Regions from separate parts of the Sphingobacterium sp. UBA1897 genome, predicted to be linked through region 1. Evidence: riboswitches for the same ligand, from Rfam matches in the RefSeq annotation. Region 1 holds a riboswitch; the other holds the start of a gene.

Evidence for each region. A riboswitch is a leader RNA that binds a small molecule or an ion and turns the genes downstream of it on or off. The one in region 1 is predicted to bind thiamine pyrophosphate.
Region 2: another riboswitch for thiamine pyrophosphate. It lies ahead of thiM (hydroxyethylthiazole kinase); the one in region 1 lies ahead of thiS (sulfur carrier protein ThiS).

What each region holds. Positions count from the first base shown of each region.
Region 1 is NZ_DDGR01000031.1:341,518-358,361, reverse strand. Features, by position in the region: gene B4N43_RS22215 (spondin domain-containing protein) at 1-869, opposite strand, end outside; gene B4N43_RS22210 (dihydrofolate reductase family protein) at 972-1,535, opposite strand; gene B4N43_RS22205 (PepSY-like domain-containing protein) at 1,809-2,021, opposite strand; gene B4N43_RS22200 (hypothetical protein) at 2,096-2,677, opposite strand; gene B4N43_RS22195 (serine hydrolase domain-containing protein) at 3,025-4,134, shown strand; gene B4N43_RS22190 (hypothetical protein) at 4,203-4,973, opposite strand; gene B4N43_RS22185 (SRPBCC family protein) at 5,054-5,521, opposite strand; gene B4N43_RS22180 (hypothetical protein) at 5,702-6,340, opposite strand; gene B4N43_RS22175 (DinB family protein) at 6,592-7,020, opposite strand; gene B4N43_RS22170 (GrpB family protein) at 7,105-7,713, opposite strand; gene B4N43_RS22165 (DMT family transporter) at 7,852-8,742, opposite strand; gene B4N43_RS22160 (PLP-dependent aminotransferase family protein) at 8,854-10,269, shown strand; gene B4N43_RS22155 (alpha-L-rhamnosidase) at 10,333-12,969, opposite strand; TPP riboswitch at 13,130-13,225, shown strand; gene thiS (sulfur carrier protein ThiS) at 13,285-13,491, shown strand; gene thiC (phosphomethylpyrimidine synthase ThiC) at 13,538-15,352, shown strand; gene B4N43_RS22140 (thiamine phosphate synthase) at 15,349-15,957, shown strand; gene thiE (thiamine phosphate synthase) at 15,918-16,535, shown strand; gene B4N43_RS22130 (thiazole synthase) at 16,532-16,844, shown strand, end outside.
Region 2 is NZ_DDGR01000019.1:241,816-258,659, forward strand. Features, by position in the region: gene thiD (bifunctional hydroxymethylpyrimidine kinase/phosphomethylpyrimidine kinase) at 1-649, opposite strand, end outside; gene thiE (thiamine phosphate synthase) at 646-1,278, opposite strand; gene thiM (hydroxyethylthiazole kinase) at 1,268-2,071, opposite strand; TPP riboswitch at 2,153-2,245, opposite strand; gene B4N43_RS11915 (VanW family protein) at 2,308-3,150, opposite strand; gene B4N43_RS11920 (hypothetical protein) at 3,276-4,526, opposite strand; gene B4N43_RS11925 (dienelactone hydrolase family protein) at 4,560-5,303, opposite strand; gene B4N43_RS11930 (NAD(P)-dependent oxidoreductase) at 5,422-6,267, opposite strand; gene B4N43_RS11935 (Crp/Fnr family transcriptional regulator) at 6,328-6,957, opposite strand; gene B4N43_RS11940 (TonB-dependent receptor) at 7,387-9,999, shown strand; gene B4N43_RS11945 (hypothetical protein) at 10,102-10,485, shown strand; gene B4N43_RS11950 (tetratricopeptide repeat protein) at 10,535-11,755, shown strand; gene B4N43_RS11955 (prephenate dehydrogenase) at 11,812-12,651, opposite strand; gene B4N43_RS11960 (pyridoxal phosphate-dependent aminotransferase) at 12,783-13,943, opposite strand; gene B4N43_RS11965 (ABC transporter ATP-binding protein) at 14,210-16,045, shown strand; gene mqnE (aminofutalosine synthase MqnE) at 16,149-16,844, shown strand, end outside.

The DNA.
Region 1 (16,844 bases):
TCACCTTTTTGCGCTAAATCTTTCAGTCCTTTACCACGGTCATTTTCACCGATTTTATATATTGGGTTTTCGATGCCTTTATATAACACCACCAAAACTGGAGATAATGGTGTAAAAATACCTGTTTGTGTATTAATGTAATTACCCAACACGCTATTGTCTCCCATCTCCGCAATATTTGTCAAGCCATTTACACTTGGTTTTCCTACTTCAAATAATGGATTAGGATTTAACAGGTTCCCTCCCACGCTATATGAAATTGCCCAAACTCCGGGACTGAAGGGGGTCGGATTGGTCGTACCGCCCGAGACATTAGTGATTATAAGTGTAAAATTGGAATTACCTTCATAATGAAGTGTTGCTTTCATTAAAGTAGAAGCTGGAGCATAAGTATTGCCCTGTGCATCGGTTCCGTTTACTTCCGTAATAGCTCTTGGAGCAGTTTCTGTTGTTCCCGGGTGAATTACAGCTGCACCTGGCATCTGATTGATACGAGTACCATTATCCCATAATTTAATCTGTGCCGAAACATCGCCCTCAACCGGAGTTCCATTGTCCTGATACAGCTTTATGCCAGGATTTTCGGGAGCAAAAAACAAGTCATTCGACCAACCATACATCGTTGCAAAGCTCAGCGCTTGTCCTTTGGCTGCAGAAAACTTAATGGAAATTGCTTCGCCAGGCATAACCACTGGCGAAGCACCAGTGTTTTTAAAGCGACCGGACCCGACCAATGGTTTTGAATCCAATACATTTTCTATCGTAATAGTTGTCGCCGACGTTGATGGCATAGCATCATTTTTATTGCAAGCGATAATTAGCAAAGGGATTGCTGCCATAGCCCACAAAATTGAATGTTTATGTTTCATAATGAATTCTTTTTAAATTACATTACAAATGTAAATTTCATGGGAGGAGCTGTAGGTATCTGAATTTCCCGCTGTGTTGCCGATATTTCCCGAGGGAATAATTTATGAGGAAGTAGATGTTGGACTGTACTGATAGTACAGGAGGACTGAACCACTAGAGAAACACCTTGTTTTTAATAGTTTAAAAACTATTCTATCGCTTATATGTTCAAATAGTGAAAGCCCCTGTCCTACCACAAGGGGATAAATGCACAATTGAAGTTCGTCGATCAAATTGAGATTCATCAGCTGGACAATTAAGCTTCGACTCCCAACCAAAATATCTCTACCGGGTTGCTGTTTCAATTTCAATATTTCATCTTTTAGCATCCCTTCGGCCAATTTTGCACTCGCCCAGTCTACATTTTTTAGCCTGTTTGAAAAAACAACTTTTGGAATTTTATCGATAGCCAATGCAAAGTCATCCATTGATTTTTCACCTGAGGGATTTTTCACAAAAGGCCGCCAGTATTCCATAAGCTGATAGGTAATCCTACCATATAAAATGACATCAGCGCTATTTAACAGATGCGTATAATGAAGATGTATTTCCTCGTCGGGAATGCCAGCTGTATGATCACAAAACCCGTCAAGGGTCATATTGAATGCTGCAATTACTTTTCTCATGTCCTTCCAATAAGCTTCTTTTACACCGTAAATCTAACATTTTACACATTGAATAGGCTTTGCATAAGACAAGAAATAAACCGGGGTAATGATAGAAAAGAAAGCTAACGTTTCAAAGATTAAATAATAGCCACCGAATAAAATTGCAGGTGGAAGGAATTAAAACAAAAAAGTCAAACCACTAAAGATAATTACCGTTGAAGGGGGGAGCATAAAGCTGAGCTCCTGCCCCTTTTTTAAAATATGAAGTCTATTTCAGATCATCGAAGCAGGCTAGTCACGATCTGTTCTCACAAATTGTCCATTGAAATCGAAAATAAGAGCATCTCCACCCCTGATATCTATTCGATATGAACTGCGTTTTTTTTCGATAAACTCAACCTGATTCCCAGGATGATTTTTTATGATAAAAGTTAAAATACTCCTTCTGACATCCTGGGAAGAAAGTTTTTCACCCTTGCCGGTTACCAAATTCCAATTGACCATATGATTTAAGATTTAAAATGTTATAATAATCTAAACCTATCCATCAATTTGGGAAAGAAATGGGAATTATTTATCTATTTTCCCAATCTAAATCCAACCGTTATACCGCCCATAGGTGTAAATTCGCTTTGGCTGTCATAAAAACTCACACCTGGCCCGATACCTACATTCATCATAAAACGCTCGCCATAAGTGCGCTGTATACCCCACATTGCGCCTAAAGTTAGGGTGAAATCAGCAACATACATATTATCACTTTTCAATATGGACGGACCAGCGGCTCCAAGCACCCCAGCAATATAATTGCCGGAATTGTGTGCTATTTTTTTTCCTTTCTGAAGCCTTTTATTTAAATTATAATAATGCCGCACTTGCATATCGACCGCTGGACGAAATGCATATCCCCACTCAGAATCTTCATGATGATAATCGTTAATCGTTATCGATGTTTTACTGTATAATAAACTTCCTGATAAAGGTCCTGAAAAGCGCAATGTTGTTTTATTTCCGATCCCCATTTCGTAAGACATATTGGTCAGGATATTGTAGGCAAACTGGTGATCCTCAACTTTGGCTTCAACTGCTGTATTCGTTTGTGCAAAAGACATCGAGGCAAAAGCCACCGTCATAAAGAGTGTAAAATAATTTCTTTTCATTAATAATTAATAATTTGACACCGCAAAGATATTAAAATAAATAATGTGTAAAAATCAAACTCCTATTGTCAAATCGAAGGCATTTCGCTTCAAAAATAGAACATCAATAAATACAGACTCAGTTTATTAAATAAGCTCGATGTGCTATTTCACATATTTAACCATCAAGATTATTATTTTAATTCTTATTTTCACAAGCACAACAGGCAACGAAATCCGTTACCCCTACTGCGACGTCGATACATTCGCAGGTGCAGAGGCGATTGCTAGTGAAGTAGTAAAGAAAAATACTTAGCAAATGCTCAGAAAGTTTTTGAGTCTGAGGCACAATGTTTAGAAAAGAACATATGAAAAAAATAGTGTTATTAAATACCTTGTTTACTCCGTTGATCGGATTTACTCAATTACAGACCGTTTTTAAGCAAAAAGTAGATTCTATTTATGATAAAAATAAGGATGCAGTAGGAATTATTGTTCATGTAGAAGCACCGAAACATAATATTTCCTGGAGCTATGCAAAAGGTGTAGCAGACACCAGCACGAACCAAGCGCTAGAAGACCAACAGCCTGTTTTGATTGCGAGCAACACGAAACCCTATGTCTCCGCAGCAATCCTAAGATTGGTGGAAAAAGGTGAACTTTCTATTGATCAGCCAATTGCAAATTTATTATCAAAAAAAACACGTCATTTATTTGAAAGCGATGGCTATAATCTAGCGGTAATTACGATAAAGAATTTGCTCTCACACACTTCGGGAATTCAAGATTATGTAGATGAAGCTTATTTTGAATTCGTCAATCAGCATCCTAAATATAAATGGAAAAAAGACGAGCAGATCAAAAGATCCATCGATATCGGAAACCCTCAGCCTGTCGGTGAAAAATTTAGTTACGCTGATATTAATTATTTACTTCTTACCGAAATTATTGAGCAAAAAACACAGCAGCCATTTTATGCAGCCATCCGAAACTTACTTAGATACCGAGAATTAAATCTAACAAAGACATGGTTTATAAACTTAGAACAATATCCTGAAAACACCCTGCCTCTCGCCCATCAGTACGCAAGCAAGTACAATTGGGACTCTTATGCCATTGATCCTTCGTGGGATCTGTACGGAGGCGGTGGGGTAGCAGCGACAGCCAAAGAGGCAGCCCTATTTTTCCAATATGTATTTGATGGAAAAATCATTCAGGATAAACAACTTCTTGAAGCGATGCATACCTACATCTTACCACCAGATAAATCTAAATACTGTTTGGGAATTTATCATTTTGACATGGGATTCAACGCTTACTATCATGGCGGTTGGTGGGGAACAGATGTCATCTATTCACCGGAATCTGATGCGACTATCACTGTCTTTACGCTGCAAAAAGGATTTCAGCATGTCATCAATCCATTTATCGGAAAAGAATTTCAAAAACTATTGATTGCGGAATCAGCAATAAAATAGCAGCTGACTACAATACAATGGAAAGTTTAAACTTTGATTGCCAAACCACTATCATTTACCAGTAAGCACTAGACAGGCAGTCGTTTACGATATTGGATATAGTATACAATTACATTTAGCAAAACAATAAGAGCCGCTATTATAGCCGCTGTATATACAGTACTATTAACTAATTTATTAGCAACTGAAATTGCTATTAAAGCCCATACAGCTACAAGTCCAAATAAGGGCATATGACGTTGCCATATCATCAATAAGTGAATGATTAATGCAATTGCAAACATGATAATAACCCATGTTGTAGCTGGTAATCCAAAACCGTCCCAGCCTATCTTCGTGAGATAGGCTGCAATGTCGGCAATCAAAGCCACTGAAATCCATCCTGCATAAAGTTGAAAAGGGAACTTAAGAAATATACGCTTGCTGCGTGCAGCATGAAACACAATAGATTGTGTATGGTGAATTATCTTTAATAGCGACACAAAAAGTAAGATCATTAATAAAATAGTCAAAAAGGTATAGTCATACAACCAGGTAATGACCCATAGACTATTTGCTAGACAAGAAATCAAGAACCACCATCCGACTTTTAAAACTACTTTTTCCTTTTCGTTTGTCTGTCTGACAAAAGGACCAAAATAAATTACAAATCCAAACAACCCCAAATAAATGAGGCCCCATATGGTAAAGGCATATCCCGCGGGTGTAAATAGATTTTGATATTTAGCAGAAACCGTTGCCATGGTCTCCCCATTAAAAATTCCCGTATTGGATAGGTAATTAATAATCACCGTAATGACCAAAGCAACTCCATTGGTTATTTGATAGATTTTCTTCATTGTATACAGCATAAAATATGTTTAAAAGCTCATTTGACCTCCTTCCGCCGGTCACGTGAACTGCAATAGACTCGTTATCACTAATTCTTAGTTTGATTAAATAATTTTTCTAAAACCTGATAACGGTAATCGAAGATTTGCTCCAACTTTTTTTTAACAAAAATTCCATGCGCAATTGTGCCTAGAATTCCCAAAGGCAATTCATAGTCTACCCTGTCTTTCACGAGCACTCCTTTTTCATTCGGAATAAACTCATGAAAATGATTCCAATAGGCATAAGGTCCCTTTAGTTGAAAATCAGTAAAACTTTTATTCTTTTCCACTTGCGTTATTTTGGTCTTCCACTTCAGCGGAAACCGAAGGATCGGAGATACCAAATAATCAATGATCATTCCCTCAGAAATTTCTTGCCGACGAAAGTCTGAGACGACAACAAACCCCATATCTTTTGGTGTAATTTCTGAAAGATTCATGGGTGAAGAAAAAAAAGACCAAGCGGTATCCAAATCGCAGGCCAATTGTTGTTCTCTATATATTTTGTACCTCATTACCTCATCTTATTTGAACTAACTTTATTGCTTGTCAATATAACAACACTACCACAAATTAGTTTACAAATATACTATAAAAAACATTTAACGAGGTTGCATCGCTAATTTAAAGAATAATTATACACCAATACAACTATTTAATTTGAAGCTAGCTTTTAAATATACTTTTATCGATGGTTATTTAGCGGACATATCCTTTTCTAGAGCCTTAACAAGGGCTTTCGTATAACTTTTAGAAAAATCAGCTAAGCTGGAAGGGTTGATTGTTTCAGACTGCACACTCCAAACCAGTTGTTCGGAACTAACGTCATATAGATTACTTTCCAGATAGTACATTTTATCCGTGGTATAATATCCCGGATCGTATGCAATCGGGTACCAATGGGAGTAATAGCTCCAAAAATTACCATACCATCCAAACCTCGGATAAGGCATATAAGGTCCACTTCCCGGTACATATCGGGTTTCGCTGGTTTTGTCGATCAGGGTAACAGTAAAAATAGCATCCGCATTCAGACTGTGTACTGCTTTCATCACTAAATCTTTATTTTGACTTTCATCTTTGGTGAACGTGCGTTTAAAAACATCAGTACTTTTAATAGCCTTGTAGCCATGCATGGAAGCCGCTTCAGCCAAATTGGATTCAATGACCTCCTGTGCTTTAGCATGGTTTGTCATCGCAATAATGAATATTGTTTGGTATTGTTTTGGAGTCAGATCTCTATTTTTATAGACATCTGTTATCCTTGTGGAGGTACTACAAGCCAACAATAAGAAGCTTGAGACAATTGCGGTTAAAAATGACTTCGATTTCATATGTTTTAAAAATTAGTGTCCTTTTGAAGTGTAGCAGAGAGTCTCTTCGTATTTCCGTGGGATAAGTCAGTACATCGATCTATTTTGGGTAGTCTTAGCGTAAAAACTATAGAACCACCTATTAGACAACAAGTTTACACTGACAATTGTTTTGCAGTTATTAATTATAAAAGAAATACTTTAATTCTTAATTGATATTATCAAAAGATCCTTGAGAAGTAAGGACACCACTCATCAGGGATTAAATTTCATCATTCAGGCAAAATCTGATTTCTGTGATGCTTCAAATGCATCACATAGTCATGCATTAAAAATTCGAGGCTATGGTCATTACAAGTCCTTTGTGTCAGTTTATTCGCAATTATATGCTGAAACAAAAACAACAATTGCTCGTTTACCGATCGCCATAGATTGCATAATTTAACGGTCTCAGCATGTTGATAGTCAGCAGATGAACAGTAGGCTACCTGATCATAGTATATTTTTGGATTTTCTTCAAATTGAGCTCTTATAAACCGTCCGTAATTTACAAAAGCGCTATCGACTAAATGACCTAGAATTTCTTTTTTACTCCACTTATCTGGTCCCAATTTCATATTAAAATCGTCCTCGTTTAATTCCATAATTTGCTGGGTAAAATCATGGATAATATCCTCAAATTCTGCCAAAAATGTACTCATACCTAAATCTATCTCTTTTTGCACTAATTTCTTAAGAATGTAATCCCTTGCCTCCACGCTATTGTGCAACGTTGCATTGTTCTACTATTTTATTGTTCCGTAAACTTTTTTGTACCATTCCAAAGCTTTTGCTTCGTGCTCTTTCAAAAATTCATCTTTGGCGTCATTATAGTCGTTCCCATCTTTCCATTGCTGGAGTACCAACTTTTCTTTGATCGCCTGATACTGATCTCTTACTTCTTCATGTACACGCAGATAATCGCGAAACGCTATATGGCGCAACCAGTGTTCTGATTGCAACGGTATGCTGTGAATATGCGCTATCCGTAGCGAATGATCATGCAATCGTACTGGAATTTCATCGTCGGGTGCAATGTGCTCTGGCAACCCCAATACTTCAGGCCGATCAATCAGGGCGACAAAAAAACGTCGGTAAGGCATATCCTCATTATATTTTTCATAATATACATAGCATTTACCCTGCAACAGGAACGGAATGCGATCAAGGTCATTTTCTTCCTCAAGACCGATCAATATATCAATGATTGGTTTGGCAGACAATCCCTCAACGGCCGTACTGCCTATGTGATCTACCCTCGACCTTATAGGTTTCAACAATGCAAGAAGTTCATTTTGAATGCTGTCGAAATTCGCTTTCCATATCGGATTATAAGGTTCAAACGGTAAAATCATACGCTATTGTCTTTGTCAATACAAGATAATAGACATCATTCGATCAAATACACCTCGAACGATGCCCTAAAAGTTAAAGTTAATAAATTTATGGTTTTCCGAGAGAACCTATAAACCAGTTCTATTTTTCTAATGCATTTATTGGGCAAATTTCTTCGTCGCTACGACACAGAGGATAACACCAACTGTTACAGCAAGCATGCCAACACTGACTTGTTCATGAAGAAGCCAGGCGGCTAAAGCCAAACCAAAGAATGGCTGTAATAACTGTAACTGTCCGATAGTCGCCGTGCCACCTTGGGCAAGTCCTTTATACCAAAAAACAAAGCCAATAAACATACTGAACAAAGAAACATAGGCTAAACTAGCCCAGGCGCCCATAGGTACAGCATCAAAAGTGGATGGAAGATAGATAAAAGTAAGTGGCAACATCAGCGGCAGCGACAAAACCAGGGCCCAGGAAATGACCTGCCAACCACCCAGTGTCTTGGTCAATTTAGCGCCTTCAGCATAGCCCAAACCACAGAGAATGACCGATAAAATCATTAAAACGTCACCTAAAGGTGAGGCTGTTAGTCCTTGTGCCAGCGCATAGCCGATCACCAGTAGGCTCCCTAAAGCAGAGAACAGCCAAAAGATTGGCTTCGGACGCTCGCCACCGCGTATAATACCAAATACGGCTGTCGATACCGGCAAAATACCGATAAAAACGATAGAGTGCGCAGAGGTGATGTGCTGCAGGGCTAGAGCGCTCAGTAAGGGAAATCCAACGACACATCCTATTGCAACGATACATAGCGAACCCATTTGTTTTCTTTCTGGGCGTTTTTCCTTAAAAACCATCAATGTTAACAGTGCCAATATACCTGCAATCGAAGCTCTGGCTAGCGTCACAAATACGGGGTCAAATGCTAAAACCGCCATTCGTGTTGCCGGCAACGAACCACTAAATAATAGCACCCCAATAAAACCGTTTAACCAACCGCTTGCGGTATTTTCTTGTAATTTACTTATACTTAATTCTGCCATGTTTCAACCTTTTACACAAAGTTCGTCCATTACAAGAACTAAGCACAGTCACAGTTTTTGATAATTCAATGGACACAGTTACCTTTGAAAACAGATATTAATCCTTATTTTATGAAAAAAGATTATTTGTATAATGAAATAGCAGACAATATTGCCAATAAAATTAATTCAGGTGTCTTAAAAGCTGGCGAGAAACTACCTTCAGTGAGAAATCTAAGTGCTGAACACGGTATCAGTATAAATACAGCAAAAAGGATATTTTTAGAGCTGGAAGGGCGTTCACTTATACGGTCCAAACCTCAGTCCGGCTACTTCGTTAGTCCTCCAAACTATTTGCAGCTTCCTTTGGCCGCAGCCAGTCAACCTATTCCAATCGCCAATAACCGAGAACCAGATCAATTAATGAATAAGGTGTATTCAACCATGGGGCGCCGGGATTTAACCTTATTTTCGATCGGTGTTCCTTCGGGAAGTCTCCTGCCTACCGCGAAATTGAAAAAAGAAATCGTTCTCGCTACACAGGAGCTCAGCGATGGTGGCACAGCATATGAGCCCTTGCAGGGCAATATAAAATTACGTCGTATGGTAGCTGTACGTTCATTGGCCTGGGGTGGAAATCTAAACGAAGATGAGGTCGTTACCACCAACGGCTGTATGAATGCTTTGGTTTTATGTCTGATGGCCTTAACCAAACCTGGAGATACACTGGCTCTTGAAAGCCCCTGCTATCCGGGTATCCTCCAGCTTGCCGTTAGCCTGGGACTTAAGGTACTGGAAATAGCCACGGCCCCCCTTACGGGAATAGACATTGAAGCCCTCAAAAAGCTATTGCCCGAAATCAAAGTCTGCTTACTGGTTCCCAATTTTAACACCCCTCTGGGCTATTGTATGCCGGATGAGAACAAGCGGGAAATTGTATCACTGCTAGCAAAACATCATATCCCGCTGATCGAAGATGACACCTACGGCGACCTCCATTTTGGCACCCAACGCCCCAAATGTTGCAAATCTTTTGACCTAGATGGCAATGTACTCTGGTGCGGGTCAGTTTCAAAGACATTGGCTCCGGGCTTTCGTGTCGGATGGGTCGCTCCTGGAAAATACAAGGAACAGATTATCAAACTAAAACTGATCCATTCCCTATCATCTACAGCGATCATCAACGAGGCAGTGGGAAATTTTCTATTAACAGGAAAGTATGAAAACCACCTACGTAAACTCCGTCGATCATTAACAGAAAACTACCAGCAGTATGCCGCTATCATCGTGGACCATTTTCCGGAAGGTACTAAAATAAGCCGCCCACAGGGCGGACTCGCCCTATGGGTTGAATTTCCAAAACACATCGATACAGGCAAACTATACAACTATGCGCTTAAACTACAGATTAGCATTTCACCGGGAAGGATCTTCACCTTGCAGGATCAATTTCACCATTGCATGCGTCTCTGTGTTGGCCTACCCTGGAGCAATGAACTCGCCTTAAAATTAAAACAGCTTGGTAAACTCGCAAAAGCCCTCCAATAGATTATAACATAAAAGAATAAAACCAACAGTCAAGACAACGAAACAACAAGTCGGAGCATATGCTTACTTGAGTTCCAGCTCCAGCCTATGTTTACCAGCCTCCAATTGGACGATATCGCTGCTTCTAACATTATCCGGTGGATAAAATGTTGCCGTCGCATTAGCAGGTATTTGGATATTATATATGATCATTTTATCCTTTAACTTCCATTCGGAAACGATTTTACCGTAGGGTGAATCGTAAGAAATAGAAGATTCTTTCAGTTCCTGGGGGAAGATAGGTTTTAAGAGCACATGTTTAAATCCAGGTTGTTTAGGATCTGGCAGAATCCCGCCGATAGATTTAAAAAACCAACCACCGATTTCGCCAAACATCATGTGGTTGTCTGAAATATCCCGTGTTGCTTTTAAATCCCAGTTCTCCAACAATGTTGTCGCTCCATTTACAATCCACCATCCCCAAGACGGGTAGGTATCTTGTACCGCGACCTTATAGGCTGTCGTTGCATAGCCATTATCTTTCAACGCATTCAATAGTGCTTTAGCGCCCAATACCCCCACATCCAAATGAAAGTTGGTCTCTTCCACTTTCTTATTCAGATTGGCGGCAACACGGGCTTTCATTTCATTGGGTACAACACCCCAATAGAGCGGTACACTCAGTTCGGTCTGTGTTCCATTGCTATAAACACCCTTGGAAGCATCTAAAAATTTTGCGTTGATGGCCGTCTTAATTTTTTCGCTTAGCAGTTCATATTTTTGTTGATCTGCTGCGTATCCAAACAATTTGGCCGCAGCAGCCAAGATGGTCGCATCCACATAAAAATAAACAGATGAGGTCAACTCCAGATTGGACTGTGACTTCACCGGCACCCAGTCTCCACGCCCAAACGTTGTCAACCCAGACGGGCTGATTCCGTCTACATAATCGACATAGCGTTTGATATTTAGGTAGCATTCTTCTAATGCACGTGGGTCTCCATAAAACTGATAAATCTGCCATGGAATGATGGCAATGGTGCTTGTCCAATCCAAACCATTTGCGGTACCGTAGCCCCATCCGCCAGTTGGAATAATATCGGGTAAGACACCATTCTCCTGTTGTTCATCACGATGATCCGCCATCCATTTTTCATAAACTGTTATCCCGTCAAAATTGTATAAAGCTGTTTCAATCGCAAGGTGCCCATCCCCTGTCCAGCCGTTCTTTTCCCGTTGCGGACAGTCTGTAGGATAGCCCATCAAATTGGATAAGTAGGCATTGTTGGTCGCTGTCCATAGTTTGTTGACCAACGCTGATGATGTCTTGAGCTGTCCAATAGCAGGTACATCACTATGCATAAAATAGGCGGTCACAGCCGAACTATCCAATGCAATTGCGGCACTGCTGCTAACCTCGACATAACGAAACCCTTTGTAACCGAACTTTGCCATAAACTCATCATCGCGGCCACTTAAGGTCAATATATCGGTCTGAAAGGGCTCCTTTTCCTTATCGCCCCGATAATAAACATCAATATTGGACTGGTCAAGATGCCCATCGGCCTGCAATCGCTCACCATGCTTGATACGCAGCATAGTACCCGCAGCTCCTTTCACTTTAACTTTTGTAATCCCGGCCATATTCTGGCCCATATCGAACACATAGGTACGTTGGTCTATCTTTGTCACTGATTTTGGCTTATAGGACTTCACGAGCCGAATCGGTACCATCTGTTGGGAAACGATATGCGCTGATGGCGCATTTCTATACTGAACAGCCTGCCAGGCCGAATCATCGTATTTTGGTTTATCCCAGTTAGGTATTTCCAGTCTTGCATCGTAATGCTCACCAGTGTAAATATTATTATAGGTGATTGGCCCCGAAGCAGTCTTCCACTGCTTATCCGAAACAATGGTTTCCGTCGTTCCATCTGTATAAACAATTTTCAGTTCTAAACAGAATGTTGGCCGGGCCCGCCATGGTGCTTTATCAAAGTTCCAAACGGCCAGTGGTTGATGATTATACCAGCCATTCCCCAAAACAACGCCAATGGCGTTCTCTCCTTTTTGAAGCTGCTGGGTTACGTCCGTCACGACATACAATGTGCGTCGGTCAAACCGAGTATACATTGGATCCAGACGATGGTCGCCAACGCGCTGGCCATTAATAGAAAGTTCATATAATCCTGCTGCGGCAATATATGCGCGGGCAGATTTTATCTGCTTATTTGCCTTAAATTCTGTTCTAAAATAAGGCGTTTCCCGCGCATGAATATCCTTATTGTCGCTGATCCATTTTCCTTTCCAAAGGTCCATTCCCATCATTCCTGTTTCGAAAGATGCTATTTCAGAACGTGTTGATACACCATCCTTATCCCATACTTTAACCCTCCAGAAGTACTTAGTCTGTGGCTTTAACTGTACGCCGTTATAGGGCACTAACATAGCCGAGCTGAACTGTTTGCCACTATCCCAGCTATCTTTTGTCTCTTTCAGCAATGCCAGCGAATCTTGCCCTAAAAGGATCTGATAAGCTTGTTGTACTGCACCTTTACGTTGGTCCTCAAGTCGCCAGCTAAGTCTCGGGTGAATTGCATCAATACCCAATGGATTGACCAGATGTTCGCTTGTCAACTGCACGGCGCTGCAGTTATTTTTAGGTTGGGCATAAGTGTTGCTAGCGATACACAACAGTGTTGTCAATAAAATCCTACGCATTAAAAGATACTATTCTTGGTGGTTGTTAAATTGTTTTAGCTGATTCAAAAAACTAATATATCAAATATTTTCCACATACTGACCTGTACTTTCCTGCACAATATGCCTAAGTCTGCAAAATAAATTTCTTGCAACTTTCATAAAAATAACCTTATCTTAGTCGCAACTTTAGGGGTGTCTGCTCGTGCAGGCTGAGATTTTACCCTTAGAACCTGATCCGGATCATACTGGCGTAGGGAAAAGTGAGCTGTCTACAAGGTGCATTGCTGTGCCTTTGTGTAGCCATTCCTAAAGTTTTACCAAAAAAATTAAGGAATGGAACTTACAATAAACCATCAGATTCGATTTTTCGACCCCACACTTACTTCACTTGAAGGCTTGTTGCTTTTGGAATTATCTGGCAAAACTCAGGGCGTGGCTGTAGCCATCAACAACAAAGTCATCCCCAAAAAGGACTGGGCTACGACAAGACTTAAACCTTACGATCAGATTATCTTAATTACCGCATCTCAGGGCGGATAGCCATTCCACAAAAATCAACCGAGTAATTCACCCAATACAGAAAAAAATGACAGCTGAAACAATTACGCAATCACCCTTTCCAAATGCAAAGAAAATTTTTGTATCCGGAAAACTATTTCCTATTCAAGTCGCTATGCGTCAAATCTCCTTGAGTCCAACCAAATTAACGAATGGAGAGGTAGAAATTAATCCGCCGGTAACAATTTATGATACTTCTGGACCTTATACGGATGACACCGTCCATATCGATATCCGAAAAGGCCTCCCGCGCCTTCGCGAACAGTGGATCTTGGATCGTCAGGATGTCATACAGCTGGCTGTCATAAGCTCTGAATATGGACAAAAACGCCTTTCTGATCCAACGTTGGATGAACTCCGATTTGCGTATAGCCATAAACCAAAAGTAGCCTCTGCCGGCAGGAATGTAACCCAATTACATTATGCAAAGCAAGGCATCATTACCCCAGAAATGGAGTACGTTGCTATCCGTGAAAACCAACGTATCGAGCAGCTCACGGCCAGTACCCCCGGAATGGATCATCAGCATAAAGGACAAAACTTTGGTGCCAGAACACATGATAAAGCTATTACACCAGAATTTGTCCGTGAGGAAATCGCTGCCGGAAGAGCAATCATCCCTAATAATATCAATCACCCTGAAAGTGAACCCATGATTATCGGGCGTAACTTTCTTGTTAAAATTAATGCCAATATTGGCAATAGCGCTGTAAGTTCAAGTATAGAGGAAGAAGTTGAGAAAGCGGTATGGGCCTGTCGATGGGGAGCCGATACCATCATGGACTTATCCACTGGCAAAAATATTCACGAAACCCGCGAATGGATTATCCGTAACTCGCCCGTTCCAATCGGTACAGTACCGATCTATCAGGCGCTCGAAAAAGTGAAGGGGGTGGCCGAGGACCTTACCTGGGAAATATTCAGAGATACCTTGATTGAACAGGCCGAACAGGGTGTTTCGTACTTTACCATACACGCCGGCGTACTGCTTCGTTATATCCATCTCACGGCATCTCGAGTAACGGGCATTGTCTCCAGAGGAGGATCTATCATGGCCAAATGGTGTCTTTTCCACCACAAAGAGAACTTTCTTTATACTCATTTTGAGGAGATCTGTGAGATCATGAAGCGATATGATGTTGCTTTTTCACTTGGCGATGGTCTCCGTCCAGGTGCCATTGCGGACGCCAACGATGCGGCTCAATTTGCTGAGCTCGAAACACTGGGCGAACTCACCAAGGTCGCCTGGAAACACGATGTTCAGGTGATGATCGAAGGTCCGGGCCATGTTCCTATGCAATTGATCAAAGAGAATATGGACAAACAATTGGCCTGTTGTGACGAAGCTCCATTTTATACCTTGGGTCCCTTAACAACTGATATTGCGCCAGGTTATGACCATATCACATCAGCCATTGGAGCTGCGATGATCGGTTGGTATGGATGTGCGATGCTTTGCTATGTGACGCCCAAAGAACATCTGGGCTTACCAAATAAAAAAGACGTTAAAGACGGTGTAATCACCTATAAACTAGCTGCCCATGCGGCCGATTTGGCCAAAGGACATCCAGGTGCACAATACCGCGATAATGCCTTGAGTAAAGCGAGATTTGAATTTAGATGGGAAGATCAATTCAACCTTTCCCTGGATCCAGATACAGCACGGGAATATCATGACGAAACATTGCCGGCAGATGCGGCCAAAGTGGCTCACTTCTGCTCCATGTGCGGTCCCAAATTTTGCTCGATGAAAATTACGCAGGAAATCAGAGATAGTGCCGCACAAGGGATGCTGGAAAAATCGCAGGAATTCATCGCACAAGGAAAAGAGATTTATTCATGATCGTCGCTTTGACAGCAGCAGAAACGATCCCTTCCGAAAAAGGGATTATAGACGCTTTGTTCAAAGAAGGACTCGATATCCTGCACTTGCGCAAGTATCATTTTACAGACCTACAAATGTCCAAATATGTGGAATCTATAGATTCCACATATTTGGACAGATTGGTCCTACATTCCCACCCTCACCTATCGGCTGAGCTCGGAATCGCACGTATTCATATGAACGAAAAGAATAGATCAACAAATCAAATGCTGCCTACAACGATCTGTTCAACATCTGTACATGATATCGATCAATTCAATAGCCTTGATGAATGTTGGGCCTATGCTTTTCTAAGTCCATTATTTCCAAGCATCTCAAAAGTGGGGTATGGAGTGTATAATGCAAGGTTGGATCAGCTCCCGTCACGCTCCAACTTTACTGTTGGTCTCATCGGTCTTGGAGGGATAAACCAAGGCAACTGTCTTATCCCGATGCAGCAAGGTGCAGATGGAATTGCCTTATATGGTACTTTATGGAAGCACCCTGATCCCGTTCAAAATTTTATAGCATGCAAACAAAAACTATGGAAAAACTCCAATATATATCGCAGGGACAAACATTAACTGAACAAAAAAATAACATACTGAAAGCGCTGGATGCGGGGGCCAAATGGATACAGATCAGATGGAAGAACGCCGATGAAAAGAGCCGCTACATGCTTGCAGAACAGATCAAGCAAACCTGTTCCGAATTTGGTGCCAGCTGTATAATCAATGACCATCCTTCGCTTGCAGCGGCTGTAGATGCTGATGGAGTGCACTTGGGACTGGATGACTGCAGCGTCACAGCTGCCCGGGACATATTGGGTGCAGGAAAAATAATCGGCGGTACTGCCAATAGCTTTGCGGATGTAAAACAAAGAATAAGTGAACATTGTGACTATATCGGACTCGGACCATTCAACTATACCACAACAAAACAAAAACTAAGTCCCCTACTGGGGATTGCAGGATATGAAAACATCATCCAACAAGTCCGCCTAGCAGGCTTGCCCCCTATTCCAATATTCGCAATTGGCGGTATAAGCCAACTTGAAGATATCCAACAGCTATTAGAAATTGGAGTTTACGGTGTAGCACTCTCCGGAATCGTAACCAAGACTCCAAACATTGTTTCATCCATCAATAAAATTTTATTATGAGCAACCTACATATAGCCGATCGCGTATTTGAATCCAGATTATTTCTGGGTACGGGCAAATTCGGTAATCTCACAGAAATGAGCGATGCCATTGTGGCTTCGGCCTCCCAATTGGTCACCGTTGCCCTCAAACGAATCGACCAGACCAGCTCAGACGACAGTCTCATCAGTGCACTCGACCTGGCGGCAATCGATTTGCTTCCCAATACTTCGGGAGCACGAACTGCTGAAGAAGCTGTGCTCGCAGCCCAACTTGCACGGGAGGCACTGGAAACCAACTGGGTAAAGCTGGAAATTCATCCCGACCCTC
Region 2 (16,844 bases), on a different contig from region 1:
CGGAACCATGTGTATTTTTGCTGTTAATTTTTTGAGATTTGAATTCAATTGGTGGATTCTTGTGCTGGAACAACAGGGATGTTAATTCTTGACTTTGGAGATGCCCGCCTTTAATCAAAACGGATTGACAACCTTTCGCCAATAGGCTATTTCCCGCTTTTTTCATCTTCTCGACATTGTCAATAACTTCGTCTACTAAAACACTTACCTCGTCTAAATTTGGTGTAATCAGCGTTGCTAAAGGAAAAAGAAGTTCTATGCAGGCCTGAATTGTATCATCGTGAATGAGCTTGTGCCCGCTGGTCGAGACCATGACTGGATCAAATACGATAGGCCCTTTATATTCTTTTAAATAGCTGCTAATAAGCTCCACAAGTTCAATATTGTGTACCATTCCTATTTTGATTGCATCGGGATAGATATCGTCAAAAATAGCATCCAATTGGTCCTGGACGGCTGCTGTAGGAATTTCATAAATACGTCTTACACCTTGTGTGTTCTGAACGGGTAAGGCAGTTAACACATTCATGGCATAACAACCTAATGCAGATATGGTTTTGGTATCTGCTTGTATACCTGCACCACCGCTACCATCGAACCCCGCAATGCTGAGTACGGTAGGGACGCGGTATTTTTTATCTTTTGTCATTTTAATAGTTCTTTTAGTTGTGCACTGGCAGCTCTGGGATCTTGACTTTGGCATATGGCCGAAACGACTGCAATGGAGTCTGCACCGGCATTCCAGGTCTCTTCTGCTGTTTGTAAATTCATCCTTCCGATAGCGATCAATGGTTTTTCCGTCCTACTCCGAAGTTGTTTTAAACCCGCAATTCCCCATTCAGTAACCGTATCTACTTTTGTTTTCGTAGAAAAAATGGGGCTTACACCAAGGTGGTCGACGGTGTACATTTGTTCACTTTCCAGTTGTTGCATGTCTTCTATGGACCAGCCTATGGTTAATTTATCACCATATTTTTCGCGAATAGCGAGCGGCTGCAAATCATTTTGACCCACATGTACTCCCCATGCCTCGATTTGGGCAGCGATTGCTACGGCATCATTGATCACGAGCGGAATACCATAATGATCGGTCAGTTTTTTCAAACGGATGGCTTTATCCAAAAATGTGGCCGGATCGTCAGCCTTTTCGCGCAATTGTATAAGATCGACTCCGCCAATAATGGCTTCTTCGGCAACATTGAGCCAATTTTGAGGATAACAGTCCCGCTCAGAAATTACCAAATATAAAGGGTAGGGAAAAAGCGGATTAATGCGCATAGCGTTTGATCTTGAGCTTTGATTTTAGACGTTCTGCATTGAGCTGATAGAGTTCATCATAGAGATTCAATTGCAGGGTGCCCGGTCCAGCTGCTGTTTGGGCAGCGAGTTCTCCCGCTAAGCTCAAAATGGATACACCGGCAACAGCTGCTTCAAAATATTGGTCTGTAACACCTAGAAATGCACCAATAAGCGCAGTAGCACTACAGCCAAGTCCAGTTACCTGTGTCATTAAAGGGTTGCCATTAAAAACTTCAACCCGGTATTGCTGTGAAAGGATATAGTCTACTTCTCCAGAAATACAGATAATGGAGCCGGTTTGCTCTTGCAATAATTGGCCAAATCGGAGGGCATCTTTACTCGCTGTCGTGCTGTCGACTCCCTTTGTGTTCGGTTGGTTGAAATTGTACAGCGTCATGATTTCTGATGCATTTCCACGAATAACCGTGGGTTTGAGATCCAGTAGATTGGATAATAAATCATTGCGGAATGCTGATATCCCAGCACCAACAGGATCAAGTACCCATGGCCGTCCAATGGTATTGGCATGTTCGGTAGCAACCAGCATAGCTTCGGCAGTATCTTCACTCAAGGTGCCGATATTAATGACAAGAGCTTGTGCAATATCGACAACCTCGCGTACTTCTAATGGGCTGTGTACCATCACAGGGGACGCTCCTAGGGCTAAAAGTGCGTTGGCAGTATTGTTCATCACGACTAGGTTTGTGATGTTGTGTACAAGGGGTTTTTCGACCCTCAGCTGCTCTAATAAATTGATAATTGAATCTTCCATTTTTTTACATATGCTAAGATATACTGTGCGGCCTTGGAGGGAAGAAGAGCGATAGCCTGTGCAGTAAAGGAGTATGCTGTACAGTGGATTTTTGCTTTTCCCTACGCCGGTATAAACCGAATCAGGTTCAAAGGGACTATCTCAATTCTATACAGAATACCCCCAAAGCCAGACCAAACTTAAACAAAAAAGAGGACTTTTCATATCCGTCATTTTTCGATCATTAGCTTGTTGAATTAATCGGCCGGATTTTGATCGGCACTAATTTCAATGTATTCAACAGGGGGATAGGTAACCCGGGCAAAATTTTTGGTCAAAAGTTCGGTTTCCAAAATCTTTCCACCCTGAAACTTTAAAAATTTCTCGCGCCAAATCTCATTTTTCCGAAAGAACTGATTGTCTATTTTAAGAAATTGATGTTCTTTTTCAACGACATGGTACGCAAAATCCAGTTCTTGATCAATTCTTAATTCGCCCTCTAAACATTTGTCTGTGAACCAGAGATTTATTTGAAAGGTGTAAGGCGTGTTGTTGGTGAATTGATAGTCGCGGTAATTATAAAAGACGGTAGCTCCACTACCGAATGGCAAAACACGGCCATCGTCCGGAAATGGATCAAAAGAGTGGTGATAACGTTCATTGACGGTGAGTGGACTATGGATAACAAGCCAATGGATGAGGTTGGATATTTGACAGATTCCACCGCCAATACCCGCTCTTGCTTCACCAAAGGATAACTCCATGCCGGGCAGATATCCTTTTTTTACAGTGGGTAGTCCAACGAGTTTACAAAATGAAAAGGTTTCCTTCGGTCTGATCAGAATGCTATTAATCTGTGCTGCTGCAATTTTCAGGTTGGTAACTTTGTTAATCTGCAATTGCATATTATTTTCGCCTAGTTTTTTTAATAAGACAGACTGATGCTTTTTAATACGAAAGGGAAGTTTTTCAGTTGATTTAGCTGTGCTGTATTTCTTATTATCAAATAGCCAAACGGCTTTGCGCTGCACTCTTCTCGCCCATACTGCAATAAAATAGAGTATGGGATGAAGTTGACTGATCAGTTTTCTTTTTCTCAATTTGACGTTTATGTATCGCTATCAAAATTAGTGCAGAAATGTGTTTTTTGCCGAATTTCGTCGAATATTTTTTTGTCAAAATCAAGAATCTTATTGTCTGAGCTTAGTGCAGTTTTTCAGTTCGTTTAGTTGGTTTTCTTTGCCTGTATATATTTCGCTGTTAACTTTCCCTCTTTGTTATAGATCAAGCTTTCGTAGGCACAGTTTCCGAGATCTTTTACAATAGATTTTTGTTGTAATACACCCTCATAATAAAACTCATCAATCGTTTCGTTGGCTCGGTACGATCGCTTGATTTCGGCTGTCAGTCGATCGCTTTGATCGAAGGTTTGGCGCAGCGAGTAGTCACTTGTTTCCGGACTATCATATTGATAGCGGACGCGACTTTCTCTTTGATCATTTCTGCCCGAAATCTCTTCAGTAATTCGATTCTGTTGATCATAAGTGTAAATGGTCCAGTCTCTCCGTTGATAGACAAAATGAATGGATTCACTTTTTATAACCTGGAGTTTACTGTTCAAGTGATAAATCATCGCCGATTCAAATGTAGGATCGTAGGAAACAATGGTATTTGGGAGATACCGGTAAATTGTACTGCTGCTCCACTTACTATTTCGAAGGTACTGTATGGAGTCGATAAGTCCGAATTGATTATAGCATCTTTTGTTGTAATAATTATTTCCCCCGGAAAGATTGTTCGATGTGATCTCTTTGCCTTCTTCATATACAGTCGTCATAATTGCACCGGATTGCACCGCATTTTCGTCCGAAAACTGCTGCATTACATAAGTGCCGTCACATTTATTTTTACGCTGACTGTAATAAAGAGGAAGAGCGGAATTTGCGATAATAGCCGCTGCATATTGCCCGGATGGAATAAATTGAACTTGTGCGATTGAGTCAAAGAAATGTGAGGCATTATATTGTGCAGAAGCTTTCTTTGACGCAATTTGTGTGCTGGTGTTTAATATCGGTTTGGCTGCTGCCAGATAGGTATTACTATCGTATATGATCTTGGGTTTGGCTAATCCATCAAACAAGATCATGGCATGACGTTGCTTCAATGACAATACGTCGATGGTCCACTGGTGATTTTTAACGATGAATGTGAGTTTTTTTGCATCGGTTTTTGTGACCAGTAACTTTGTTGTGCTATAAGGTACTAATTTGAAAATCTCAGCAGCATTTTTTTCGTGTAGACGCATGATAAAATCAGTTGATTTATCGGACTCATTGGTTAGAAAAAGAACTGCATGCGTTGGGCTAGCTATTGTTAGCGATTTTACTGTTTGCGATGCTGCGCTGGGACTATATAACAGCAATATCAACAACTGAATGATAATCGGATAAATGTGCAGTTTCGCGTTATAATTCATTTGGGTCGATATTGCTGTTGTTGACTTTGCTATTTAATTTAATACTTCTTTCAAAAATAATAAGGTGTGCTCCCAGGCACGTTTAGCCATTACGGGGTTATATTCGGCTGACTCGGGATTCGTAAACGTATGTCCCGAATTTGCGTAGGTAATTATTTGCCAGTCTGCTTTTCCTTCATTTAATTCCTTGACCAACCCATCGTAATCTTCTTTTGATACGCTTTTATCGGCTGCTGGGTGCTCAACGAGTACTTTTGTTTTGATCGAACCATTGGGTCTGTCGGCAGCTTTGGATAGGCCTCCGTGGATACTGATCACTGCATTGACGGGGAAGCCGGCTCTCGCTGCTTCTAAGGCTCCTGAACCTCCAAAACAATAGCCGATGACAGCAATTTTCGTCGGATCCGCACCCTCTTTTTTCAGTTGTTCCAATGCGAGCATTATGCGATGCTGATAAGCTTTATAGTCTGTCTTGTAGTGACCGGCAATTTTCGAAGCTGCGGTGTTGTCCGAGGGAATATTTCCTTCACCGTAGATGTCGGCAATGAACGCGATGTAACCTTCTTTTTCAAGAAGCAATGCAGCTTGTTTCGCTTCGTTGTCAATTCCCTTCCATGCCGGAAGAATTAAGACAGCAGGGCCTTTTTTTGCCCTATTGGCGGTTACTATGCCATTGAGTTTTTGTTCACCATCCTGGTAAGAAACCTGTTTTAATTGTTGGGCCTGCGTAGTCATGGTGACCATAGTAAGCACCAATAGTGTCATAACTGTTTTCATCTGTAAATAATTTGTTCCGCTTATTATTTTGTGTGATCAGAAATGAACCTAATTTGGAGTCCATCTCAACTAAATATAATTTTCAATGTACATTTTTTTCACTATCGCCAACCTGAAGCTACGACTTGATGGATTCAATGATACCAATGACATCGAGCTGTCCGAGACCTTGATCCTGTGCTTTCCCGTAGGTTTCGAGTAAGGTCTTGAGGAGGGGATAGTCAGCACCGGCTTGTTGAGCCAGTCGAATATCTTTCAGCATAAGGTCTAGCGCGAATGCAGGACTGTAGTTTTCTTCCACCAATAATGGTGTTTTCACTTTTGTTGCCCCACTGCCGCTGGCACTATCGTTGATGATTTCGAGCATATCGCTTCGTTGAATTCCCAGTTTATCTGAAAATAGGATCGTCTCCGCGAGACCTTGGTAGATCGTCGAAAGGAAATAGTTGATCGCAAGTTTGGCTGCGATTCCCTGGCCATTTGCGCCGAGATGTTTGATCGATTTTCCCATCTGCTCGAGGTATGGTCGGGCGCGATGAAGGTCTTCGGGATCACCACCCACCATAATAATAAGTGTACCCTCAGTCGCTGGTTTGGTACTGCCGGCAACGGGAGCATCGATAAAAGCAGCGCCTTTTTCTTTTAGCTTAGTGGCTATTGAAATACAGCGTTCACGAGATATTGTACTCATATCGACAAATAATTTGCCCTTGATCTCCCTTTGGAGGATTTTTTCATAAACTTCGTTGACCGCTTCATCATTTGTGAGCATGGAGAATATAATATCGCTATGATCGACTAATTCACCTATATCTTCTCTGATAATTGATTGCTCTTCAAAGCCTGCTGCTTTAGCCTTGTTTCTATTGTAAACAGAAAGGGGGAATCCTGCTTTTTCTAGATTTTTAGCCATGGGATACCCCATGTTTCCTAATCCTATAAATCCTAATTTTTCTATCTTCATCTAAAAATTACATTAATTGCTCTTGAAATTTACGTATAACTAAAGATACAAATGTTTTGCTCATTCCACCAATACCCTAATTTCGTTACGTAGCAGCACTATTTTATCTTCCTGTTCCAGTTTTTTTAAAATTCGGGAGACAACGACTCGGGATGTATTTAAATCGGAAGCGATATCCTGATGCGTAAGGGTGAGTATTCGGTCGTCATTCAGCTTCACTTTGGCTTTTAAATAGTTGATGATGCGTTCTTCCATATTGGAAAAAGCTAGACTATCAACAGCTTGTAACATTTCGTCCATACGGCTTGAATAGCTTGATATGATGAAATTTCGCCAGGAAGGGTATTTTCCCATCCAAAGGTTGACAAGCTCATTTGGAATCATGGCTACAGTCGTTGTTTTTTCTGCGAGCGCACGAATTTCACTTTTTTTATTCCCGAGGCAACAGGCTATCGACATTGTACAGGTTTGACCTTTTTCCAGATAGTAGAGCAACAATTCGCCTTTATCTTCATCCTCCCGGACAATTTTTATTGCCCCATCCAAGAGGAGAGGCATCGCCTTGATATATTGATTGGTATCAATGATGAGATCACCTTCACGGAACGTTTTTATATGCGCGTTTTCCGCTATTTCAGCGATTAATTCCGGTTCAAGAATGCCTGTATAAGCTTGTTCTATGGATAACATATTTTTTAAATTAGTTAAAGTTAATTATTTATAGGCTTATTTCAGCTGTTGTGGGAAGAAAAGGAGGTAGGTGGAAACGACGGATTGAAAGAAACAATTTTTAGCACCGCATGGGGATAAGCTATAAAATCTTGTATGCAATTCATAAAAATCGTAAAATTGATAAGTTTTGATTTATTCAAAACAGACAAAATATTATTCTGACTATTTTTGATGTTTTTTCATGAATAGGATGGATGTATTGTATTTATTTTATGTATGCTGTATTTTTATTGCCTCTTTTTGCTGAAATTTGCTGTTTTTCTGTGGAAGATTAAAATTTATTCTTTCTATATAGAGATACTGCATCATATTGGTATTGTTAAAATTAGTTAAAAAGACAATCAATTCCTAATTTTGCGGCACAAAAACAAAACAATCACATCTAACATGAAAAAGTCTTTACTTTTTTTTGCCCTTGTTTTTGCTAGTTATAGTGCCGTTCAAGGTCAAACAGCAAATACTGGTTCGGTTTCAGGAGTTGTCAAAGAAGCTACTGGACAAACGGTTAAAGGAGCAACCATTAAAATTACCCACATCCCAAGTGGACAAGTAGTAAGTGGCTCAGCCGATGCCCAAGGAAAATTTCAAATTTCAAATCTTCAAGAAGGAGGCCCCTACAAAGTAGAGGTAACTTACATTGGCGAAACGCCTGTTGTTTTCGAAAACATCATGCTGAAATCGGGGGAATCGTTGAATATCAATCCAATTTTTACGGCTGGATCTTCAACAAATTTGGATGAGGTTGTTGTTGTCGGTCATGGGGTTATCGATATTGCGGCAGGAAGAAAGACACCGATTGCCGTTTCGACGATCCGTAAGCAGGATTTAGAGGAACGGGTAGGAGCACAGGATATTACTTCAGCATTAGCTAATACCCCTTCGGTTTATATCACTGGTCAGGCAAAAGGTTTTGGTGAGTCTTCTATGACAACACGTGGTTTTGATCAGTCCAATACAGCATTTTTGTTGAACGGTCAGCCTATCAATGGTATGGACAATGGAAGTGTATATTGGTCAAATTGGTCGGGACTTACAGATATTGCCTCTTTAGTGCAGATTCAACGTGGTTTGGGATCGTCTAAATTAGCGATTTCATCTGTCGGCGGAACCGTAAATTACGTGACACAATCCACTGCAATGAAAGAGGGTGGTTTTGTTCGTACCACTGTTGGTAACGATATGTTTATGAAGGCAACGGTAGGTTACAATACCGGTCTGATGAAAAACGGTTTTGCTGTTTCGGCTATGTTTACACAGTGGTCAGGTAACGGTTATATGGATCATACAGAAGGTGCTGGACAAAGTTATTTCTTGTCTGTTGGATATAAAGCGAATGAAAAGCACAACCTGAACTTTATGGTAACGGGTGCACCACAATGGCACAACCAAGGCTATACCTCAAAATTGTCTAACTATCTCGCTAATGGCAGACGTTATAACGACAATTATAAGGATGCAAACGGCGTGATGATGAATGCACAAAAGAACTTTTATCATAAGCCAGTAGCCAACTTGAACTGGGACTGGACGATTGATGATAAATCATCTTTGTCAACTGTCGTTTACGCATCGTTAGCTGCTGGGGGTGGCCAATCGCTAAGAAGTGATAAATATAATACAGGCAAATATTTAGCTGCTGATGTGAACAATCACCAATGGTTTGGTATAGTTTCTAACTATAACCGTAAACTTTCAGAATCCTTGAATTTCAATGTCGGTTTTGATGTAAGGGACTATAAAGGTACACACTATCGTAAATTGACTGATCCACTTGGAAATACAAATGGTGTTGTATTAGGCGGTAATGTTAATTTTCCTAATAAGCCATTGGTTACCAATACATACTCAACGAACCCTTGGAAAGCTTTCTCAAGTAAGCCTGATTCACGTGAAGATCGTTTAGCTTGGGATTACAATCAATACATCCGTTACGGAGGTCTGTTCGGTCAATTGGAATATGCGAAAAATGGCTTTACAGCGTTTTTCCAAGGATCGGTTTCCGAACAACAAAACAAACGTTCTGATTATTTTCAATACACGCCAGGTAATGAGGATTCTAAAGACGTAAACAACTTTGGCTACAATACGAAGGGTGGTGTAAGTTATACATTGGGACATCATAGTGTTTTTGGTAATGCGGGGTACTATTCCCGTCAGCCTTATCAAAACAATATTTTCATGAATTTTGCAAATGATATTAATGAAAATGCTGAAAATGAAAAAATCCTTGGTTTAGAGGCTGGTTATAAATTTGCTTCTCGATTCTTGGATGTGAATGTGAATGTTTACCGCACAACTTGGGAAAACCGTGTTACGGGTAGTTCGAGTTTGGCGACGGCAGATGATGTGAAAAAATACAATCCAACAAATGATCCTGGTATTTTGGTCGAAGGTGCCTATTTATATACAACTAATTACGGTGTAAAACAGGTGCATAGAGGGGTAGAAGTTGATTTTGAGGCCCGCCCAATCGAAAAATTAAGCCTAACAGGGTTTTTATCGATAGGTGACTGGAAATACGATGGTGCAGTAAACTCTGTTATACGTAACGATAACCGCGTCGAATTGGGACGTTCTCAGGTTAACTTAACCGGTGAACATGTTGGTAACGCAGCGCAAACTTCTTATGGATTTGGTGCTAAATATAAAGTATTTAAGGGTTTGTCTGTTGACGCAAACTACAGATACTATGAGCGTTTGTATGCATCGAATTATCGTAGAGAAGTAATAGATGGCCAAACTTATGGACGCTATATGAAATTACCGTCTTTCAATCTTTTGGATGCCGGTCTTTCTTACAATGTCAAAGTAAGTGATAAGAACAGCATGAGTTTCCGTGTCAACATGAACAATGTGTTGAATAAGTTCTATATTTCGGAAGCTACTTCGAGTAATTTAGTTACTGATGTAAATAACAGCTGGAACGGTATTGACACGTCTAATTTTGTGTTGATCGGACAAGGCAGAACCTGGAATGCATCTGTGAAATTTACATTCTAATAAGATTTACGTCGAATACAAAAGGCCCACAATTATTTTGTGGGCCTTTTTTTGTTTTTTAATAAAAACTTAATAATTTTAGGTGATCTAATTGTCAACCTGATGTTGCATAAATTAATTTGTCTGGAAAATTTACAGATCGGTACTGTCCATTTTTCTGCTTTTGTTGTTAATTTGGATGGTGGAAATACAGGCTTTGCTTTATTTATTAACCAAGAAAATGACCCAATCTTCATTTTTCGAAAAGAAAAGAAGAATGAGGTATCTTTCCATGTAAATGAAGAGCAATTCTTTTGGATTGTAAAAAACAGCCAGTTTACACCAGGAGAACGTCAAGACTTTTTTGCTGAATTTGTTGAGTTCCTGCGTTTGATGGAAGAGAAGGTTTCCAATTATGTTTTCAAAAAGGAAAAATTAATCAAATTTACAAATTCGAGGGATATTGTCCGTTATAAATACTTATACCTGACAGGTGAAATTAGTTGATAAGAATACCCGATTATAATACTTGATCTCCCGTTAGATTTCTTTTGTAATGAAATTTAGCTTAGTTTTGGGTATGAAGCATATGTTTTCAAATCTAGCTGTTATTCTACAAAATAATACTTTTGTGGAATCAGATTTTACACTGCCAGTACCCGTACTTCTTGCTAAGTTTTCTTTTTTACCTATTTCATCATTTTTTCCGGAAGCGAGTTCATCTTTTTCCGCTAATTGGCTAGATACCGTCCAACAGAGCGCGATTAGATCTACATTGGAAGGATTTAATGTCGGAATCAGTGGCGATGGCAATCCTGTCGCTTTACTTGAGCAGGCGATTGCTTTGACCAATCATGCACTTGCCTATAGCTATTTGGGGCTTTATTATTTTAAAATAGCGGCATATGACCAAGCTATTGCAACGTTTACAAGCGCAATCGAACAGTATAAAGAGGAGCCATTTTTTTATGCGAGCCGTTGTTTAGTTTATCGACTCATCGATGAAGACGAAGGTGCTTTCTATGATTATCAGATTGCCAAGAGACTGGATTTTAATTACCATAGTGTATTGGAATGGGCGGAGAATCAAGCTGAACTCACTTACTTTGAGGCCGATAATTTGGTTATTCAAGAGCTGGAATCGAAGCCAAAGCAGCTGAGTACTGACGAAATAAATTCATTGGGACTTGAATATGTTCATTGCTATAGCTATCTAAAAGCAATCGGTCTTTATTCTGCTGCTATTGCGGAATCCGATAACAAGGATAGCAACCTGTTTGTTTTTAGAGGAAGTTTGTATCTGAAATTGACCTGTTTTGAATTGGCATTGTCTGATTTCAATCAGGCTATTGCTCTTGATGAGAATCGTTCTGCCGCCTATATATTTCGCGCTAAAGTGTTTGAATCCTATCGTAATTACCAAAGTGCGCTGGAAGACTATGCCAAAGCGGAGGAAATAGATCGTGATTCATCGATCGTATACGAAGAAAGGGCATCTTTGTTTGAGCGGTTGGGAAATTTTGAGGAAGCATTATTGGATTTTGACCGCCTTGTTACGCTCAATCCGGAAGATTTTTATGTGTATTCATTACGAGCCGATTTGAATGAAAAGTTGGAGGATTTACCAGGCGCACTGGCAGATTACTCGAAAGCGATCGATTTGAATCCATATTATTCTGATTTGTATTCATATCGCGCAGCAATTCGCGAAAAATTGGGAGATCCTATCGGGGCAAAAGCCGACCTGGATAAATTCAATGAATTGGAAGATGAATAAAAAAAGTCCACCAAAAAGTGGACTTTTTTTATCTACTGCTTTAACTAGAGCACCCTTTATTTAATGATCCTTTTTATCTTATTGGAACGGGTAATAAGTTTGTGCAATTTGTCATAATCCTCCGTGGCAATAGAATCGTGCAGGGATTGAAGCTGCTTGATATGTTCTTCGAGTACTTCGAGTACATTTTCGCGATTTTGCTTGAAAATAGGTGTCCACATATCGGGCGAACTTTTGGCCAGGCGTACTGTAGATTCAAATCCCGATCCTGCCAGCTCAAAGATACGTCCCTGAGATTTCTCTTTTTCCAATACCGTTAAGGCGAGGGCGAAAGAGGTTAGGTGAGAGATGTGTGATACATAAGCAGTGTGTACATCATGTTCGTCCGCATTCATAAAACAGCTGCGCATCTCCAATTGGTCGGTGATGGCATCGGCGATCTCGAAAGCATCCTCATCAGTTTTAAATGCTTCGACATAGACCATCATCTTGCTTTTGAATAAGCCCGGTATTGCAGCCTCAGGCCCCGAATACTCGGTGCCGGCCATGGGATGGGCTGCAACGTAACGCCCCCGGTTAGGGTGATCCTTGATTTTGTTGAGAATATTTGTTTTTGTCGATCCCATGTCAATGACGACCTGATCTGTAACCAGATCCAAGATTTGAGGAACAACATGTAAAATGGCATCGACAGGAATTGTGAGCACCAATACTTTACAGCTCTTAATCGCATCTTCTAAGCTTGCTGTTTCGTCAATGAAGCCGATGTGCATCGCTTTATCTAAGTTCTTTTGACTCTTATCTACACCGATAATTTTGTCGCAGAATTTTGTTTCTTTTAGGCGAATGGCGACTGAGCCGCCGATCAAGCCTACGCCTACAATGGCAATGTTCATATGTAAACAATTATATTAAGCGTATTTTTGTTCAAATGTTATACACCGAACGCTTTATACCCTGGTTGTTTGTCGATCAATTATTCTATCGATAATTTCAAAGCAGTTAAGCTGCCCCGATATCGAATGTCTTAGAAATTATCTTTAATGCGCTGGATTGATTCTTTGAGTACCTCTACTGTGGCACAGAGACTGATGCGTATATATTGATCGCCTTTGTCTCCGAAAATTCCACCCGGTGTAATAAATACCCGTGACTTGTCCAAAACAGCATCGCTTAGGGCATAACCATCCTTGTATTTTTCAGGGATGCGTGCCCATACAAATAGACCTACTTGGTCCTTTTGATAAGAACAGTCCAGCAAATCCATAATTTCATACACCTGTTGACGTCTTTCAGCATAAATTTTGTTTAGATCAGCATACCAGGAGGCATCAAGTTGTAAGGCTTTTGCCGCAGCTAGCTGAACAGGTAAAAACATACCTGAATCCATGTTGCTTTTGAAACGGAGTACTTGGTTTATACGTTCTTCGGCACCCACGAGCACACCAATTCGCCATCCCGCCATATTGGAAGACTTGCTCAGCGAATTCAACTCAATGGCTACATCTTTCGCGCCAGGGATACTCATAATGCTTCTTGGCGTATCTGTCAAAATAAAGCTATACGGATTATCGTGGCAAATCAGGATATTATGCTCTTTGGCAAATTGAATCAGCTCTTGATAAAATGCATCGGGTGCCGAGGCACCTGTTGGCATATGAGGATAGTTTATCCACATCAGTCTAACCTTTGACAAGTCTTGTTTTTTGAGCTCATTTAGATCAATAAGCCAATTTTTCTCTTGTGTAAGATTATAGGTGATCGCTTCAGCACCACTCAATCTCACTGCAGCAGCATAAGCTGGGTAGCCAGGATTGGGTATAAGTGCTTGGTCTCCTTCCTGAAGATAGGTCATACAGATGTGCACAATACCTTCCTTTGATCCTATTAAGGGTAATATTTCTGTATTGGGATTAAAAGTCGCGTTATAATAACGTTGATACCAATCTGCAACGGCTTGTCGTAGGGCGGGGGCGCCTTTATAATTTTGATAGCCATGCACATTTGGAAGTTGGGCATTCGTATTTAATGTCTCGATCACCTCCGGGTGTGGGGGCAAGTCTGGACTTCCAATTCCTAGGTTGATTACACGCGCACCCTGCTTGTTTAACTCATCTATTTCTCTTAATTTTTTGGAGAAATAATATTCTTCAGTATGCTGCAATCTTTTGGCAACGTCTATTTGCATTTTATTTTAATAAATTTGGTATTTGAATAAGGCTAAATTAGGGAATTATCTATATAAAAGGAGATTTTTTTATCGATTTTTCAAGCTGAACAAGCTGAATGCTTTAGTCTTGAGATGCAACAATTTTATAGTCCCTTACCAGGATATGTGCTTTTCTTGATTAATTTGTTATTTTTGTTCAATTTCCTCGTCAAAAATCTGAAAGGTAGAGGAGAGACCGACGAATGACTTTTCGTATAAAGGTAATTTGTCTTAGTTCAAAATAAATGAAAACATATTTTAGGCTCTTATCGTTTGCTAAACCCATTGAGAAATTTGCAATCCCCTATGTAATTTGCACGCTGATCACGGTTATATTTAGCACTTTGAATTTAGCATTGCTTGCTCCATTACTCCATACACTTTTTAAAACAGGAAAAGAAGCTTGTGAAGCTGCTGTTGAAGTCGTGAAACCTGAAACGTATACAGATATTTTAGGTTGGTTCAATTACTATGCATCGGTAGCAAATGAGCAGTTTGGTGCCTATGGCGCATTGCAAAGGGTCTGTATTGCAATTGTGAGCTCCGTATTTATCAGTAATCTGTTTCGTTATTTCTGTCAGCGTATTATGGAGAATTTCCGTATTCATACTTTGCTCAAATTGCGTAGAGCAGTATTTGATAGTGTAATGGATCTGCATGTTGGCTATTTTACGGGGCAGCGAAAAGGAGATATTGTTTCTAAAGTTGCGTCCGATGTACAAGTCGTGCAGTATTCTGTGACGGGCACTTTACAGGTGGTTTTTAAGGAACCCCTGCAATTGATCGCCTATATTGTGATGCTTTTTAATATCTCTGCACAATTGACATTCTTTTCACTCTTGGTCATTCCCGTCTCTGCATTTTTTATCGCAAGAATCGTTAAGAATCTCAAAAGTCAAGCGCATGCAGCACAGGAGTCGTATGGAAATATGATTTCCTATTTGGACGAAGCATTGTCTGGGATTAAGATTATCAAAGCTTTCAATGCAGTCTCCTTTATTAAGAACAGGTTTCATAATGAGAACGAGCGTTACGCAAATATTGGCCGTTCCATGGCCAAAAGACAACAGTTAAGTTCACCTGTTTCCGAATTGCTGGGGGTAATTATGGTGGCTATTATTCTATTGTATGGCGGTCATTTGGTGCTTTCAGGTGACCAGAGCTTAACTGCTCCCGCATTTATTGCCTATATCGCTATTTTTTCACAGGTAATGCGTCCGGCAAAGGCGCTAACAGATTCTTTTAGCGGTATTCATAATGGTCTTGCTGCGGGCGAACGCGTATTGGAACTGATCGATGAACGGACGGAAGTGAAAGATCGCGCCGACGCGAAGCTTGTGAAAAGCTTTGAGAAGAATATCGTATTTAACCAGGTCAATTTTTCGTATAGCAAAGATAAAGAGATTCTCCAGAACATCGATTTGACGATAGAAAAAGGGAAGGTTGTTGCATTGGTAGGGCCATCAGGTGGAGGGAAATCAACTTTGGTTGATTTGATCCCGAGATTTATGGACGTCACTGGAGGGCAAATTTTGTTTGATGGTACTGATTTACGGGATTTAAACCAGGATTCTTTACGGGACATGATCGGTGTCGTCAATCAGGAGTCTATTTTGTTTAATGATACGATTTTCAATAATATAGCATTTGCTAATCTTTCTGCCAGCCAGGAAGAGGTTGAAGCCGCTGCACGGATTGCCAATGCGCATGAATTTATTTTGAAAACAGAACATGGCTATCAGACCAACATTGGTGATCGGGGCGGTAAATTATCGGGTGGCCAACGCCAGCGGATCTGTATCGCACGGGCTGTCTTAAAAAATCCACCGATCATGCTTCTTGATGAGGCGACTTCTGCGCTAGATACCGAATCTGAAAAATTGGTACAGGACTCCTTATATAAATTAATGGACAATAGAACAACGGTTGTCATTGCCCATCGCTTAAGTACCATTCAGAATGCGGATATAATTGTGGTAATTGAAGCTGGAAAGATTGTAGAAGTAGGTAGCCATAGTGAGCTGATACAACGTGAAGGATTATACCGCAAATTAATCGAGATGCAACAATTTACAGATTAGCTTTCTTTTCTAAGAGGTTTGTCAAATTAGTTGTTGTCACATTTTTTATTATAACTTTTGTTGCCTTTTCGGTACATTTGATTTAAGATAGGAGATACATTTAATGAACGCAATAGATAAATTGAATTTCTTGATTAACGATAAGAATTTAGCTGTCGAGTTGAGAGATATAGCGGAGAAAGTTTTGCGAGAGGAGCGTATCACTTTTGAGGAAGGAGTGCTTTTATATGAAAAAGGTGAGCTAGGCTATCTTGGTGTGCTTGCTAACTATATTCGTGAGAAACGCCATGGAGATCATACATTCTTCAATCGTAATTTTCACATTGAGCCGACTAATGTTTGTGTCTATGACTGTAAGTTCTGTTCGTATTCCCGCTTAATAAAAGAACGGGCAGAAGGTTGGGAGATGGAAGTTGATAGCATGATGGATATTGTCAAAAAATATGACAATGAGGCTGTTACTGAGGTTCATATCACTGGAGGGGTTGTTCCTAAACAAAACCTCGAATTTTATGCCGATTTCTTTCGCAAATGTAAGGCGCATCGCCCCGAGTTGCATATTAAAGGACTTACACCTGTAGAGTATTACTATATTTTTAAGAAGGCAAAATTGAGCCATTACGATGGCCTGAAGTATTTGCAATCTTGCGGCTTGGATTCTATGCCAGGGGGTGGGGCAGAGATTTTTCATCCAGAAATCAGAGAGCAGATTGCACATGATAAATGTACTGCCGAACAATGGTTGGATATTCATGAGCAAGCGCATAAGCTGGGAATGCATACTAATGCAACGATGCTG